DNA from 4 places in the Streptomyces sp. NPDC091279 genome. Region 4 is predicted to be linked to each of the others. Evidence: riboswitches for the same ligand, from Rfam matches in the RefSeq annotation. Region 4 holds a riboswitch; each other region holds the start of a gene.
The links. Region 4 has a riboswitch for cobalamin ahead of ACIQOU_RS00295 (CbtB-domain containing protein). Riboswitches for the same ligand answer to the same signal wherever they lie in the genome.
Positions count from the first base shown of each region.

Region 1: linked by a shared signal. The riboswitch ahead of metE (5-methyltetrahydropteroyltriglutamate--homocysteine S-methyltransferase) and the one ahead of ACIQOU_RS00295 (CbtB-domain containing protein) in region 4 are both predicted to bind cobalamin.
Region 2: linked by a shared signal. The riboswitch ahead of ACIQOU_RS31715 (cobalamin biosynthesis protein) and the one ahead of ACIQOU_RS00295 (CbtB-domain containing protein) in region 4 are both predicted to bind cobalamin.
Region 3: linked by a shared signal. The riboswitch ahead of ACIQOU_RS15920 (ribonucleoside-diphosphate reductase subunit alpha) and the one ahead of ACIQOU_RS00295 (CbtB-domain containing protein) in region 4 are both predicted to bind cobalamin.

Region 1 is NZ_JBIVVA010000004.1:390,376-393,748, reverse strand. Features, by position in the region: partial or broken gene ACIQOU_RS12170 (protein kinase) at 1-240, opposite strand, end outside; gene ACIQOU_RS12165 (hypothetical protein) at 432-713, shown strand; cobalamin riboswitch at 927-1,146, shown strand; gene metE (5-methyltetrahydropteroyltriglutamate--homocysteine S-methyltransferase) at 1,307-3,373, shown strand, end outside.
Region 2 is NZ_JBIVVA010000015.1:63,195-66,567, reverse strand. Features, by position in the region: gene ACIQOU_RS31720 (cobyric acid synthase) at 1-1,090, opposite strand, end outside; gene ACIQOU_RS31715 (cobalamin biosynthesis protein) at 1,087-2,031, opposite strand; cobalamin riboswitch at 2,125-2,267, opposite strand; gene ACIQOU_RS31710 (hypothetical protein) at 2,430-2,651, opposite strand; gene ACIQOU_RS31705 (anion permease) at 2,690-3,373, opposite strand, start outside.
Region 3 is NZ_JBIVVA010000005.1:579,161-582,533, reverse strand. Features, by position in the region: gene ACIQOU_RS15920 (ribonucleoside-diphosphate reductase subunit alpha) at 1-1,337, opposite strand, end outside; cobalamin riboswitch at 1,468-1,624, opposite strand; gene mctP (monocarboxylate uptake permease MctP) at 2,056-3,373, opposite strand, start outside.
Region 4 is NZ_JBIVVA010000001.1:60,527-63,899, reverse strand. Features, by position in the region: gene ACIQOU_RS00305 (ABC transporter substrate-binding protein) at 1-203, opposite strand, end outside; cobalamin riboswitch at 261-438, opposite strand; gene ACIQOU_RS00300 (CbtA family protein) at 616-1,368, opposite strand; gene ACIQOU_RS00295 (CbtB-domain containing protein) at 1,389-1,604, opposite strand; cobalamin riboswitch at 1,646-1,794, opposite strand; gene ACIQOU_RS00290 (pyruvate carboxylase) at 1,832-3,373, opposite strand, start outside.

The sequences.
Region 1 (3,373 bases), on a different contig from region 4:
GACGACCTCCATGACGATCCACGGGTATGGGTCCTCGCCGCCGTCGACGATGTGGTGGATCGTGACGACGTTCGGGTGCGCGACCCGGGCCAGCGCGCGGGCCTCGCGCAGCACCCGGGCGCGCAGCAGGCGCGCGGCCGGCGGGTCGTACTCGGCGAGTCCCGGGTCGGCGGGCCCGACCTCCTTGACGGCGACACCGCGGTGCAGCAGCAGGTCACGGGCGCGCCATACGGTGCCCATGCCTCCGCCGCCGAGTCTGGCCTCCAGCGCGAAGCGCCCGTCGACGACCCGTCTGCCGCCGTCCCCCTCGTTCATGCACGGTCCCCCTCGTTCATGGCGAGGAGCTTAAGAACCTGCTCCGACAACGGTCCCGGCCGCCCGGGGGCCGTTCGACGCGCGCGAGCGGGAAAGTCTCTTTATCGTCGTTCCATATGAGCCACACCTTCGATGAGCTGGTGGAGAGACAGCGCGCGGCCGACCAGGCACACGGCCGGGTCGAGGAGCTGCGCGCGTCCTACGGGCCGCCGACGCACGAGGGCGGCTGGAGCGGCGAGCAGTCGGACACCTACGAGACCGCGTGGCGCGCCTGGCGTGATCTGGCCCGGGAAGCCCAGTCGACGTTCGCCGAGTACGCGAAGGACGAACACCGGCCCCGTGACGAGGTCGAGGCCGAGGTCAAGCGCGCGGTCCGGCGGCCGGGCACGGCGGACTGAACCGGGCGGCCCGTACGGTCGCCGGTCGATCCGGGGTGGTCCGTCCGGGGCGTCCCCCAGGGGTTCGCGGACCCGGTGGCCCCTACCCGTAACGGGTCACAAACGTGCCCAGGAGCCTTCCCGTCCGTCTCTCGTTCCACGCCCCCGGGCCGCGTGGGTCTCCTCACCTTCCGAATCATGGACGGGGCGCGCCACACCCCGGGATCGGCGTTTACGCTGGTCCGTGCAGCTGGTTCGCCCCGTCCGCCAGGCGGGAGCGTCGCAAGAGGGAACCCGGTGGGAATCCGGGACTGCCCCGCAGCGGTGAGCGGGAACGACCGCCGTCATACGCACTGGGCCCGGACGGGCCTGGGAAGCGACGGCCAGTAGGTGACCTCCCCCAGGGAGGACGTGCCCGTGAGTCCGAAGACCTGCCACCTGCCCGTGTGCGACACCCCGCGCACGGAATTCCGGTGACCTCGTGGGCGGGTCGGCGTGCATATCGAACGGACGACCGCGCCTGCCGCGTGAGGTCGGACCGTCCGGTTCTGTCACCCTTCGCGCTCGCGTCCCGTCGCCGGGATCTCAGGGATTCATCTCGCGAAGGAGATTCCGTGACCACCAAGCCCGCAGCCGCGGCAGCACGGGCCACCGTGTACGGCTACCCCCGTCAGGGACAGCACCGAGAGCTGAAGAAGGCGATCGAGGGTTACTGGAAGGGCCGCGTCACCGCTGACGCCCTCCGGGCCACCGCCGCCGAGCTGCGCCGTACGAACTGGAACCAGCTGGCCGAGGCCGGCATCGACGAGGTCCCCACGGGTGACTTCTCGTACTACGACCACGTCCTGGACACCACCGTCATGGTCGGCGCCATCCCCGAACGGCACCGGGACGCCGTCGCCGCCGACGCGCTGGACGGGTTCTTCGCCATGGCGCGCGGCACCCAGGCGGTCGCGCCGCTGGAGATGACCAAGTGGTTCGACACCAACTACCACTATCTGGTACCGGAGTTGGGCCCGGACACCGAGTTCGCCGCCGACTCCACCAAGCAGGTCGCCGAGCTGAACGAGGCCCGCGCGCTGGGCCTGACGGCCCGTCCGGTGCTGGTCGGTCCGGTCACCTATCTGCTGCTGGCCAAGCCCGCGCCCGGTGTCGCCGCCGACTTCGAGCCGCTCACCCTCCTGGACCGGCTGCTGCCGGTGTACGCCCAGATCCTCGCCGACCTGCGGGCGGCCGGTGCCGAGTGGGTGCAGCTCGACGAGCCCGCCCTCGTCCAGGACCGCAGCCCGGCCGAGCTGAACGCCGCCGCCCGTGCCTACCGTGACCTCGGTGGCCTCACCGACCGGCCGAAGCTGCTGGTCGCGTCGTACTTCGACCGGCTCGGCGACGCCCTGCCCGTCCTCGCGAAGGCCCCGGTCGAGGGCCTGGCGCTGGACTTCACGGAGGCCGCCGCGGCCAACCTGGACGCGCTGGCCGCCGTCGGCGGACTCCCCGGCAAGCGCCTGGTCGCCGGTGTCGTCAACGGCCGCAACATCTGGGTCAACGACCTCGGCAGGTCCCTCGCCACCCTGGGCACCCTGCTCGGGCTCGCCGACCGGGTCGACGTCGCGGCGTCCTGCTCGCTGCTGCATGTGCCGCTGGACGCGTCGGCGGAGCGGGACATCGAGCCGCAGATCGTGCGCTGGCTGGCGTTCGCCCGGCAGAAGAGCGCCGAGATCGTCACCCTCGCCAAGGGGCTGACCCACGGCACCGGCGCGGTCGCCGCCGAACTCGCCGCCAACCGGGCCGACTTGGCCTCCCGCGCGGCCTCCCCCCTCACCCGTGACCCGGCGGTGCGGGAGCGGGCGGCGGCCGTCACCGACGCCGACACGCGCCGCTCGCAGCCCTACGCCGAGCGGACGGTGGCGCAGCGCGCCCATCTCCGGCTGCCGCCGCTGCCGACGACGACCATCGGATCGTTCCCCCAGACCAGCGAACTGCGCGGCGCGCGGGCCGAGTTGCGGGCCGGGCGGATCGACACGGCCGGGTACGAGGAGCGCATCAAGGCGGAGATCCAGGAGGTCATCTCCTTCCAGGAGAAGACCGGCATCGACGTCCTCGTGCACGGCGAGCCCGAACGCAACGACATGGTGCAGTACTTCGCCGAGCAGCTCGTCGGCTACCTCGCCACGCAGCACGGCTGGGTGCAGTCGTACGGCACCCGGTATGTCCGGCCGCCGATCCTGGCCGGGGACATCTCGCGTCCCGAGCCGATGACCGTGCGCTGGACGACGTACGCGCAGTCGCTCACCGACCGGCCGGTCAAGGGCATGCTCACCGGGCCCGTCACCATGCTCGCCTGGTCGTTCGTCCGCGACGACCAGCCGCTCGGCGACACCGCCCGGCAGGTCGCCCTCGCCCTGCGCGACGAGGTCAACGACCTTGAGGCGGCGGGGACTTCGGTCATCCAGGTCGACGAGCCCGCGCTGCGCGAGACGTTGCCGTTGCGGGCGGCCGATCGCGGTGCCTATCTGGCGTGGGCGACGGAGGCGTTCCGGGTGTCCACCGCCGGGGTGCGTCCGGACACGCAGATCCATACGCACATGTGCTACGCGGAGTTCGGTGACATCGTCCAGGCGATCGACGATCTCGACGCGGATGTCATCAGTCTGGAGGCGGCGCGTTCGCACATGCAGGTGGCT
Region 2 (3,373 bases), on a different contig from region 4:
CGTCGACATGACCCCGGCGGCTCTCGACGTCGTCCTCGATGTGCTCGCCGAGCAGCTGGAAGCCGCCGCAGATCCCCAGCACCGGGCGCCCTTCGGCGGCCCGCCGCAGCAGCGCCCCGGCCAGCCCGCGCTCGCGCAGCCACTCCAGCGCCCGCACGGTCCCGCGCGTTCCGGGAACGACGACGAGGTCGGCGTCGGCCAGCTCCTCGGGCCGGTCCACGAACCGCACCACGACCCCGGGTTCGGCGGCGAGGGCGTCCACGTCGGTGAAGTTCGACATGAGCGGCACGGCACACACCGCTACCCGTAGTACCTCGGCGCCGACCGGCGGTGTGACGGCCGACTCGCGCACGGCCGCTCTCAGGGACACCCCGAGTCCGTCCTCCTCGTCGATGCCGAGCCCGTCCCGGAACGGCAGTACCCCGTAGGTACGACGCCCGGTGAGGCCGTGCAGCATGTCGAGGCCGGGCTCCAGCAGGCTGACATCGCCGCGGAACTTGTTGACGAGGAACCCGGCCACACACGCCTGGTCCTCGGGCGAGAGCAGCGCGACGGTCCCGAAGAAGGAGGCGAAGACGCCACCCCGGTCGATGTCACCGACGACCAGCACGGGCAGCCCGGCGTTGCGCGCGATCCCCATGTTGACGATGTCGGTGCGCCGCAGATTGATCTCCGCGGGCGACCCGGCCCCCTCGCAGATCACCGCGTCATAGTCGGCGCGCAGTTCGGCCAGGCAGTCCAGCACCGTCCCCAGCAGCCGCTGCTGCCGGCCGCCGTGATAGCCGCGCGCGCTCATCTCGCCGACCGGCTTGCCCAGCAGCACGACCTGGCTGCTCTGCTCGCCGCCCGGCTTGAGCAGCACGGGGTTCATCAGCGCGGTCGGCTCGACGCGGCACGCCTGCGCCTGCATGGCCTGGGCCCGCCCGATCTCCGCGCCCTCGCGCGTCACGAACGAGTTCAGCGACATGTTCTGCGCCTTGAACGGCGCCACCTTCACGCCCTGGCGCACCAGCCACCGGCAGATCCCCGCCGTGACGACGCTCTTGCCGGCGTCGGAGGTGGTGCCCGCGACGAGCAGACCACCGTTCATGACCTGCCTCCCTTCACCAGGAGACGGCCGGCCGCGCTGACCCCGAGGGCGAGCAGGCCGACGCGCCGGGACAGCCGTACGGCCCGTTCGATGTCGGGGACGGTGACGGGGCGCCCCACGGCGCCGTTGAGGACCGGCCGGTGTTCGACGCGGCCCGCGTAGGCGAGGGTGCCGCCGAGCCGCACCCCGAGCGCGCCCGCGAACGACGCCTCCACCGGGCCCGCGTTGGGCGACGGATGCTTCGCGGCATCGGCCCGCCAGGCCCGCAGCGCCCCGCGCGGATCACTCCCGGCGACGGCGGCGAGCACGGCCGTCAGCCGCGCCCCTGGCCAGCCGACGACGTCGTCGAGGCGCGCGGAGGCCCAGCCGAAACGGCGGTGCCGGGCCGACTTGTGGCCGACCATGGCGTCCAGCGTGTTGACGGCCCGGAACCCGAGCAGCCCGGGGACCCCGGCGACGGCGCCCCACACCAGCGCGCCCACCACGGCGTCCGAGGTGTTCTCGGCGACGGACTCGACGACCGCGCGGGCGAGGGCGTCGGCGTCCAGGGCCTGCGGGTCGCGCCCGCACAGATGCGGCAGCCGGGCCCGCGCCCCGGCCAGATCACCGGCCTCCAGGGCGCGCCCGACCGTCCTGGCCTCCCGGGCCAGCGAGGTGCCGCCGACGACGGCCCAGGTGGCGGCGGCGGTCAGGGCGAGGGAACCCGTACGGGAATCCCGTAGGGCACGCGCGGCGAGAGCCCCGAGGGCGACGGCGCCACCGGCGCACACGGCGGTGTGCAGCGCGCCCCACCCCCGATGGTCCCGCCACAGCACCCGTTCCACGGCACCGGCGGCCCGCCCGAACGCGGCGACCGGATGCCCCCGGCGCGGATCGCCGAGCAGCTGGTCGCCGAGGAGGCCGGCGGCGGCGCCGTACGCGAAGACGCGATCGGCACGCACGGGTCAGTCGGCCGTGGGGGCGGGCAGGGCGCTCGGGTTCGTTCGGATGCCGCGCATGGCGAATGTGTCCTCACTCAGGGTGTCCACGCCCTGGTTCGACGAGACCGGCGGTGAGAGTTCCTGGCTCCCGGGGGTTACTACCCCGGTGACAGTGGCGGGACCGCGCCGGATTCGCACCGGCTTCCTCTCGTGCCGCCGTAGCTGGCCCCGGCAGTCCACCACGCTCCACAACGGCAGTCAACTTGCTGTTGACCTGCGGCGAAGGAGTGTGCTGAGGCCCACACACGGCGGCTCGCGGGGGCGACATGACGGTGGGGTGCGGGACGGTGTTCCGTCCCGCACCCCAACCGGTGTCGCGGAGGTCGCGATCGCGTCGGATCGCGATCGGTTCAGGCCATTCAGGCCACGATCAGGGAGATCCCGTACGCCACACCGGCCGCGCACGCGGCGAAGCAGACGTAGGCGCCGGTGGCGGCCAGCGGCGCCGCCCCGCCCTCGGCGGTGGCGCGCTCGCGGCGCGAGAGGCCCATGATGCCGAGGGTGAACAGGGCCACCATGGCCACGGTGACCACGAGGCTGACGCCGAAGACGGAGCCGAGGGCCGCCCAGTCGATCTTCATGTTGCTTCCTTCGCGGGGATCAGCGGGGGTTCAGCGGATCAGACGGCGGCCGGCGGAGCCGGTTCGGCGGTGGTTGCGGTGGGCGGCGGGCCCGGGATGGTGGCCGTCAGATCGTCACCGACGGTGCCCGCGGGCGGCGGGCTGACGGCGGCGATCGCCTGGGTGACCACACCGGCCGGTTCGGCGGCGGCGCTCTCGTCGACGACGTTGTGGTGGTCGACGACCTCGCGCCGGGAGACCTTCCAGATCGCCGCGCTGGAGGCGATGAGGAAGACGGCGACCAGCGCGGTGCCCCAGTCGCCCAGGCCGGTGACGTACTCGGCGAGCGCGCCCACCAGGGCGGCGGCCGGGAGCGTCAGGCCCCAGGCGACGAACATCCGGGTCGCCGTCGACCAGCGGACCACCCCGCCCTTGCGGCCCAGGCCCGCGCCCATCACGGAGCCGGAGACGGCGTGCGTGGTGGAGAGGGAGAAGCCGAGGTGGGAGGAGGCCAGGATGACGGTGGCCGCGCTGGTCTGGGCGGCGAAGCCCTGCTGCGGCTGGAGGTCGGTGAGGCCGGTGCCCATGGTGCGGATGATGCGCCAGCCGCCGAGGTAGGTGCCGGCCGCGATGGCGAGACCGGCGGAGAGGATGACCCAGATGGGCGGGTCCGAGGCGGGGGAGATGGCGCCGCCGGCGATCAGGGCGAGGGTGATGATGCCCATCGTCTTCTGCGCGTCGTT
Region 3 (3,373 bases), on a different contig from region 4:
GTCTCGCCGTCGTCCGTGACCTCCAGGATCTCTGTGCAGAGGTTCGAGGAGTGCACGGTGTGGCCGGGCAGGGCCGTCTGGTTGGCGGTGCGGTTGGCCGCGTCCTTGAAGGTCAGCCAGCCGTTGCCGGTCTGCGCCAGGGTGCGCATCATGCGGCCGTACAGCTCACGGGCCGGCAGCGTCTTCTTCGCGAGCCCGGCGGCCTCCGCCTTGCGGTACGCGGCGTCGAAGTCGTCGCCCCACAGGTCGACCAGGTCCGGCACGTCGGAGGGGGAGAACAGCGACCACTGGCCGTCGGCGTTGACCCGGCGCATGAACTCGTCCGGAATCCAGTGCGCGAGGTTCAGGTTGTGGGTGCGGCGGGCGTCCTCGCCGGTGTTGTCGCGCAGCTCAAGGAACTCCTCGATGTCGGAGTGCCAGGTCTCCAGGTAGACCGCGGCCGCGCCCTTGCGCCGCCCGCCCTGGTTCACCGCGGCCACCGAGGCGTCCAGCGTCTTCAGGAACGGCACGATGCCGTTGGAGTGCCCGTTGGTGCCCCGGATCAGCGAACCGCGGCTGCGGATGCGGGAGTAGGACAGGCCGATGCCGCCGGCGTGCTTGGAGAGGCGGGCCACCTGGTGGTAGCGGCTGTAGATGGAGTCCAGCTCGTCCAGCGGCGAGTCCAGCAGGTAGCAGGACGACATCTGGGGGTGCCGGGTACCGGAGTTGAAGAGCGTGGGGGAGGACGGCAGGTAGTCCAGGCGGCTCATGAGCCCGTAGAGCGCGGCGACTTCGTCGACCGAACGGAGGCTGTCGTCCTCGGCGAGACCGGAGGCGACCCGCAGCATGAAGTGCTGGGGCGTCTCGACGACCTTGCGGGTGATCGGGTGACGCAGCAGGTAACGGCTGTACAGGGTGCGCAGGCCGAAGTAGCCGAAGCGGTCGTCGCCCTGGCGGTCGACCAGCGCGTCGAGGCGGGCGGCGTGCACCCGGGCGAACTCCGCGGTGCGGTCCGCGATCAGGCCCTCGCGGTGGCCGACGGTGATCGACTCGGTGAAGGACGTGACGCCCTGCGTGGCGGCCTCTTTGGCGATGCTGATGGTCAGCAGCCGGGCGGCCAGCCGCGAGTACGCGGGGTCCTCGGAGATGAGGCCGGCCGCCGACTCGGTGGCCAGCTCGCGCAGTTCCGCCTCGTCCGCCCGCGCGGACCGGCCGCGCAGCGCGGCGGCGGCGACCCGGCCGGGGTCGGCGTCGGGGAGGTCGGCGGTCAGCTCGGTCAGGGTCCGCAGCAGCGCGGCACCGGGACCGTCGTTCTCCACCGGGGTGACTGAAGCCGGGTCGACTGGCGCGATGGTCACGTGGGGGCTCTCCCTCGCTCGGCACGGGGGCCTCGAAAGCGGGCAGGGCTCAGCCGCGAAACACTGGCGTGTGTCGCGTCCAGCCGCCCATTCCACGAGGCCCGGACGTTCTACAGGCACCCGGACCGGGAGGTTCGGGTGCGCTGTCGGCAGGTCCTCGGACTGGCCATGCGTACGGCTCGCGGGTACGCGAGGGTACGCAAGTACACCGTTGCGGGACAGTTCCGGATTCGCACCGGATTCCCCTGCGGCGACAGCGAGCACGAGCATACATCTAGTGCCGGGTGAGGGTGGCACCCCCAGATGTTGTGTCGCGACGGTCTCGGAGCGTCAACTCTCCGTTGGGTTGAGTCACGTTGGGAGCGCCCTGCGGGCGGGCTTCTGGGGGTGTTCTGGGGGCGTTGCACGGGCCCCCGCGTGGCCCCCCTGCGCGGGGCTGGGGGCGGGTTTGCGGGGCTCGCGGACATGAACGGCGGGCCGCCGTGGCTGGTTCGCTCGGCGGCCCGCTGCGGGGTCGGTGGGGGCTTGTCGCGCAGTTCCCCGCGCCCCTAAAAAACAGGGGGTTTGTGCTGGGGGGCGTTCAGGTGTGGACGTGGCTGCGGGCCGCCGTGGGTGGTTCGGTTCGGCGGCCCGCTGGGGTCCGGTGGGGGCTTGTCGCGCGCACGCGGCGGAGCCGCATATCGATACAGCCCCGCGCCCCTAAAAAACAGGGAACCGGTTAGTGGGTGGCGGTTGCTGTTGCTGGGGGGAGGTTTGGGGTTACTCCTGGGTCGCCTGCGTCGGCTGTGTAGTCGGACGGGGTGGTCTCGTCGATGCCGTCGGGGGTCTTCGTCGCCTTCAGGACGAACGTCAGGACCACCGTCACCAGGGCATTGAGGACGAACGCGGTCATGCCGATGTAACCGATCTCACCGATGCCGGGGATGTCGGCCGACGAGCCGCCGAAGTGCTTCTGCGTCGGCGACGCCACCCCGTACGCGGCGAGCGTGCCGTAGGCCATGCCGACCGCCCAGCCCGCCAGCAGCGCCCACCGGTGGAACCAGCGCGTGAACAGGCCGCCGACCAGGGCCGGGAACGTCTGGAGAATCCAGATGCCGCCCAGCAGCTGGAAGTTGATGGCGACCGTCTTGTCCATCGTGAGCACGAACGCCAGCGCGCCGACCTTCACCAGGAGCGAGACCAGTTTGGAGACCCGGGTCTCCTGCGCGGGCGTCGCGTCGGGCCTGATGAAGTCCTTGTAGATGTTCCGCGTGAACAGGTTCGCCGCCGCGATCGACATGATGGCCGCCGGCACCAGCGCGCCGATCCCGATGGCCGCGAACGCTACGCCCGCGAACCAGTCGGGGAACATGTCCTCGAACAGCTGGGGGATCGCCAGCTGGCCGTTGTCGACCTTCACGCCGGCCGCGATCGCCATGAACCCGAGCAGGGCCAGCAGTCCCAGCATCAGGGAGTACAGCGGCAGGATCGTGGTGTTGCGGCGGATCACCTCACGGTTCTTGGAGGAGAGCGTCGCGGTGATCGAGTGCGGGTACATGAACAGCGCCATCGCCGACCCGAGCGCCAGCGTCGCGTACGTCCACTGCCCGGCCGCCGGTGGCAGCAGCCCGCCCGCGCCCGCCGTCGTGAACTTGGCGTCGGCCTTCGCGAAGATCTCGTCGAAGCCGCCGAGCTTGATCGGGATGTAGATGATCGCCACCGCGATGACGAGGTAGATCAGCGTGTCCTTCACGAACGCGATCAACGCCGGTGCCCGCAGCCCCGACGAGTACGTGTACGCGGCCAGCACACCGAACGCGATCAGCAGCGGCAGATCCTTCATGAACCAGTGCGTGTCCGCGCCGCCGCCCACGCCCATCACGTCCAGGACGGCCTGGATGCCGACGAGTTGGAGCGCGACGTAGGGCATCGTCGCGAGGATGCCGGTGACGGCGACCGCGAGCGACAGCCCCTTGGAGCCGAAACGGCCCCGCACGAAGTCCGACGTCGTCACATACCCGTGCCGGTGCGAGACCGACCAGAGCCGGGGCAGGAAC
Region 4 (3,373 bases):
GTGGTGCCCTGGTTGAGGGAGACGGCGCGCTTCGGTGCCGTTTCGAGGGTGACCTTGTGCCCGCAGTTGGTGAGGGTGACCGGGAATCCGGCGGCGGCGGACGCGCCGTCCTCGGCGGTGCCGCTTCCGGAGCCGCCGCAGGCGGTGATCAGGACGGCGGGGGCGAGCAGGAGCGCCGCGGTACGGCGGGCGGAACGGAACACGGGTACGCCTCGGTGGTCGGGGCTCGTACGCGGAGCCTTGCCTACGGGTGCCCTCCGCGGGGGTGCGGAGGTGCCAGCAGGTCTTCGGACTCGGGTTCGTCCGGCCGGGGCGCCTTCCCGGTCTCCCAGTGGCTGTCGTGCCCCGCCCGTCCCCCTCACCGCTGCGCGTCAGTTCCGGGTTCGCACCGGATTCCCTGGCCTCGGGTGTGGCTCGACTGGCGCCCCGAGGCTATCAACACGCCGGTGCGGGGCGGGATGTCGGGTACGTGACGCACCTCTCGGTCCGGGGAGGTCCCGGGAGGTCGCGGGGAGGGTCGCAGGGGTCGCAGGGGTCACAGGGGTCGCAGGGGGTACGGGTAAGGGCCCGCGGACGGGTCCGTGGGCCCTTTGCACGGGGTCGCCCGTGGCCGGTTCAGTGGGCGGCGGGGACGGCCGTACCGGCGGCGACGGTGGCGGGCTTCGGGTGGAGGACCCGTTCCGCGAGTTCCCCGAAGAGGAGTCCGAAGCCGGTCCACAGGCTGATCTGGATGGCGAGCGCGGCGAGCCGGAACCGCCACAGGACGCTCGCCGGGAAGTCCGCGGGGACCTCGTCGACGACCGGCAGGAACGCGAAGGCGAGGCCGATCACGACGGCGAACGCGGTGATCGCGGCGACCGTGGCCCACCAGTTCCCGAGCCTCGGGGCGAGCCGCTTGCCCAGCAGGGTCGCGGCGATCGCGAGGAGCACGCTGAGGAGCATCATCAGGAAGTACAGGGTGGTGCGCCGGCCGATGGTGTCGGGGTTGCCGACGGCGGGCGGGTTGGCCGGGTACTTCAGGAACGGCACGACGTAGACGGCGAGCAGGGCGCAGCCGGAGAGCAGCAGCGCGGTGGCCCGGGGGCCGAAGCGGCCGACCCGGCCGAGGGCGAAGCAGTAGGCGAGCGCGGCGATGCCGCCGAAGGCGACCCCGTAGACCAGGACGCCGGTGGCGAGTCCCGCGGTGGACTGGAGGGAGCGGGAGACTACGGCCATCTCGTGCTCGTGGGAGTGCGCCGCCTCGAAGCCGATCGCCTTGTCGACATACGGCTCGCCGAGGAGATAGGCGACGACCAGGGCGAGCAGTCCGGCGCCGAGGCCCGCGAGCATGCCGCGGACGAGGAGGTTTCTTACCGTTGCGGAGTTCATGGGTGTGCGGCGTCCCTCGGTCAGTGGCAGGGGAAGCCGAGCAGGTGGCGGGCGTCGTGGACCCACTCGTGGACGTCCTCGCCGGAGACCACGGAGGTGGCGCCCTGTTCGGCGCCGACGAAGTACAGCAGGACCAGCATGAGGACGCCGAAGAACACCGCCCACGGAACGATGTCCCGCAGGGGCAGCTTGGCCGGGGCCAGGGTGGTGGTCGGCGGAGCGACGGTCTGCGCCATGGCAGGACCTCCTCTGGGAGTTCGCGTCCCAACTCGGTGGTGCACAGGACGACGGACACGGGTCTGACTCACGGCCGCCCGGGTCGGGGCGGGGCGTTCACAGTGGCGCGACCGTGCCGGATTCACACCGGCTTCCGCATGCTGTCGTTCGATTTCGGTGTGACGCTACCCCGTGACACGGGCATGGCCAAGACCACCCCGTGTCACATCAGGGCAAACCCTCGTGGTCAGTCGAGTTCGACGAGGAGGTCGCCGCCCTCGACCTGCTGAATCCGGGTGATGGCGAGGCGGGTCACCCGGCCGCCCCGGGGTGCGGTGATCGAGGCCTCCATCTTCATCGCCTCGATGGTGGCGACGGTCGCCCCGGCCGCGACCTCGTCGCCCTCGGCGACGGAGAGGGTGACGACTCCGGCGAACGGCGCCGCGACATGGCCGTCGTTGCCCCGGTCGGCCTTCTCGGTGGCCGGGATGTCGGAGGCGGCGGCCCGGTCGCGGACCTGGATGGGCCTCAACTGTCCGTTGAGGGTGGACATCACGGTGCGCATCCCGCGTTCGTCGGCCTCACCGACCGCCTCCAGCTCGATCAGCAGCCGGACGCCGGGGTCGAGGTCGACGGCGTACTCCTTGCCGGGGCGCAGCCCGTAGAAGAAGTCCTTGCTGTCCAGGACGCCGGTGTCGCCGTAGGTCTGGCGGTGGGTGTCGAAGTCGCGGGTCGGGCCGGGAAACAGCAGCCGGTTGAGGGTGGCACGCGGGGTCTTCTCCAGGCCCTCGCGGTCCTCGTCGGTCAGTTCCTGGACGGGCTTGGCGGCGGCGCGGCCCTCCAGGGCGCGGCTGCGGAACGGCTCGGGCCAGCCGCCGGGCGGGGTGCCGAGGTCGCCGCGGAGGAAGCCGATGACGGAGTCCGGGATGTCGTACCGGCCCGGCGTGGCCTCGAAGTCGGCCGGGTCGACCCCGGCGCCGACCAGGTGCAGGGCGAGGTCGCCGACGACCTTGGAGGACGGGGTGACCTTGACGAGGCGGCCCAGCATCCGGTCGGCCGCCTCGTACATGGACTCGATGTCCTCGAAGCGGTCACCGAGGCCGAGCGCGACGGCCTGGGTGCGCAGGTTGGAGAGCTGCCCGCCGGGGATCTCGTGGTGGTAGACGCGCCCGGTCGGGGAGGCGAGCCCCGCCTCGAAGGGCGCGTAGATCCGCCGGACGCTCTCCCAGTACGGTTCCAGGTCCCCGACGGCCTGGAGGTCGAGCCCGGTGGGCCGCGCCGAGTGGTCGGTGGCGGCGACGATCGCGGAGAGCGACGGCTGTGAGGTGGTCCCGGCCATGGAGGCGACGGCGCCGTCGACCGCGTCCGCGCCCGCCTGGATCGCGGCGAGGTAGGTGGCGAGCTGACCGCCGGCCGTGTCGTGGGTGTGCAGATGGACCGGCAGCTCGAACTCCCGGCGCAGCGCGGCGACGAGGGTGGCGGCGGCCGGCGCCCGCAGCAGTCCCGCCATGTCCTTGACGGCCAGGACGTGCGCGCCGGCGTCGACGATCCGCTCGGCGAGGCGCAGATAGTAGTCGAGGGTGTAGAGCCGCTCGTTCGGGTCGGACAGGTCGGCGGTGTAGCAGAGGGCGACCTCGGCGACGGCGGTCCCGGTGGCCCGGACGGCGTCGATGGCGGGGCGCATCTGGCCGACGTCGTTGAGGGCGTCGAAGATGCGGAAGATGTCGACGCCGGTGGCGGCGGCCTCCTGCACGAAGGTGTCGGTCACCTCGGTCGGGTAGGGGGTGTA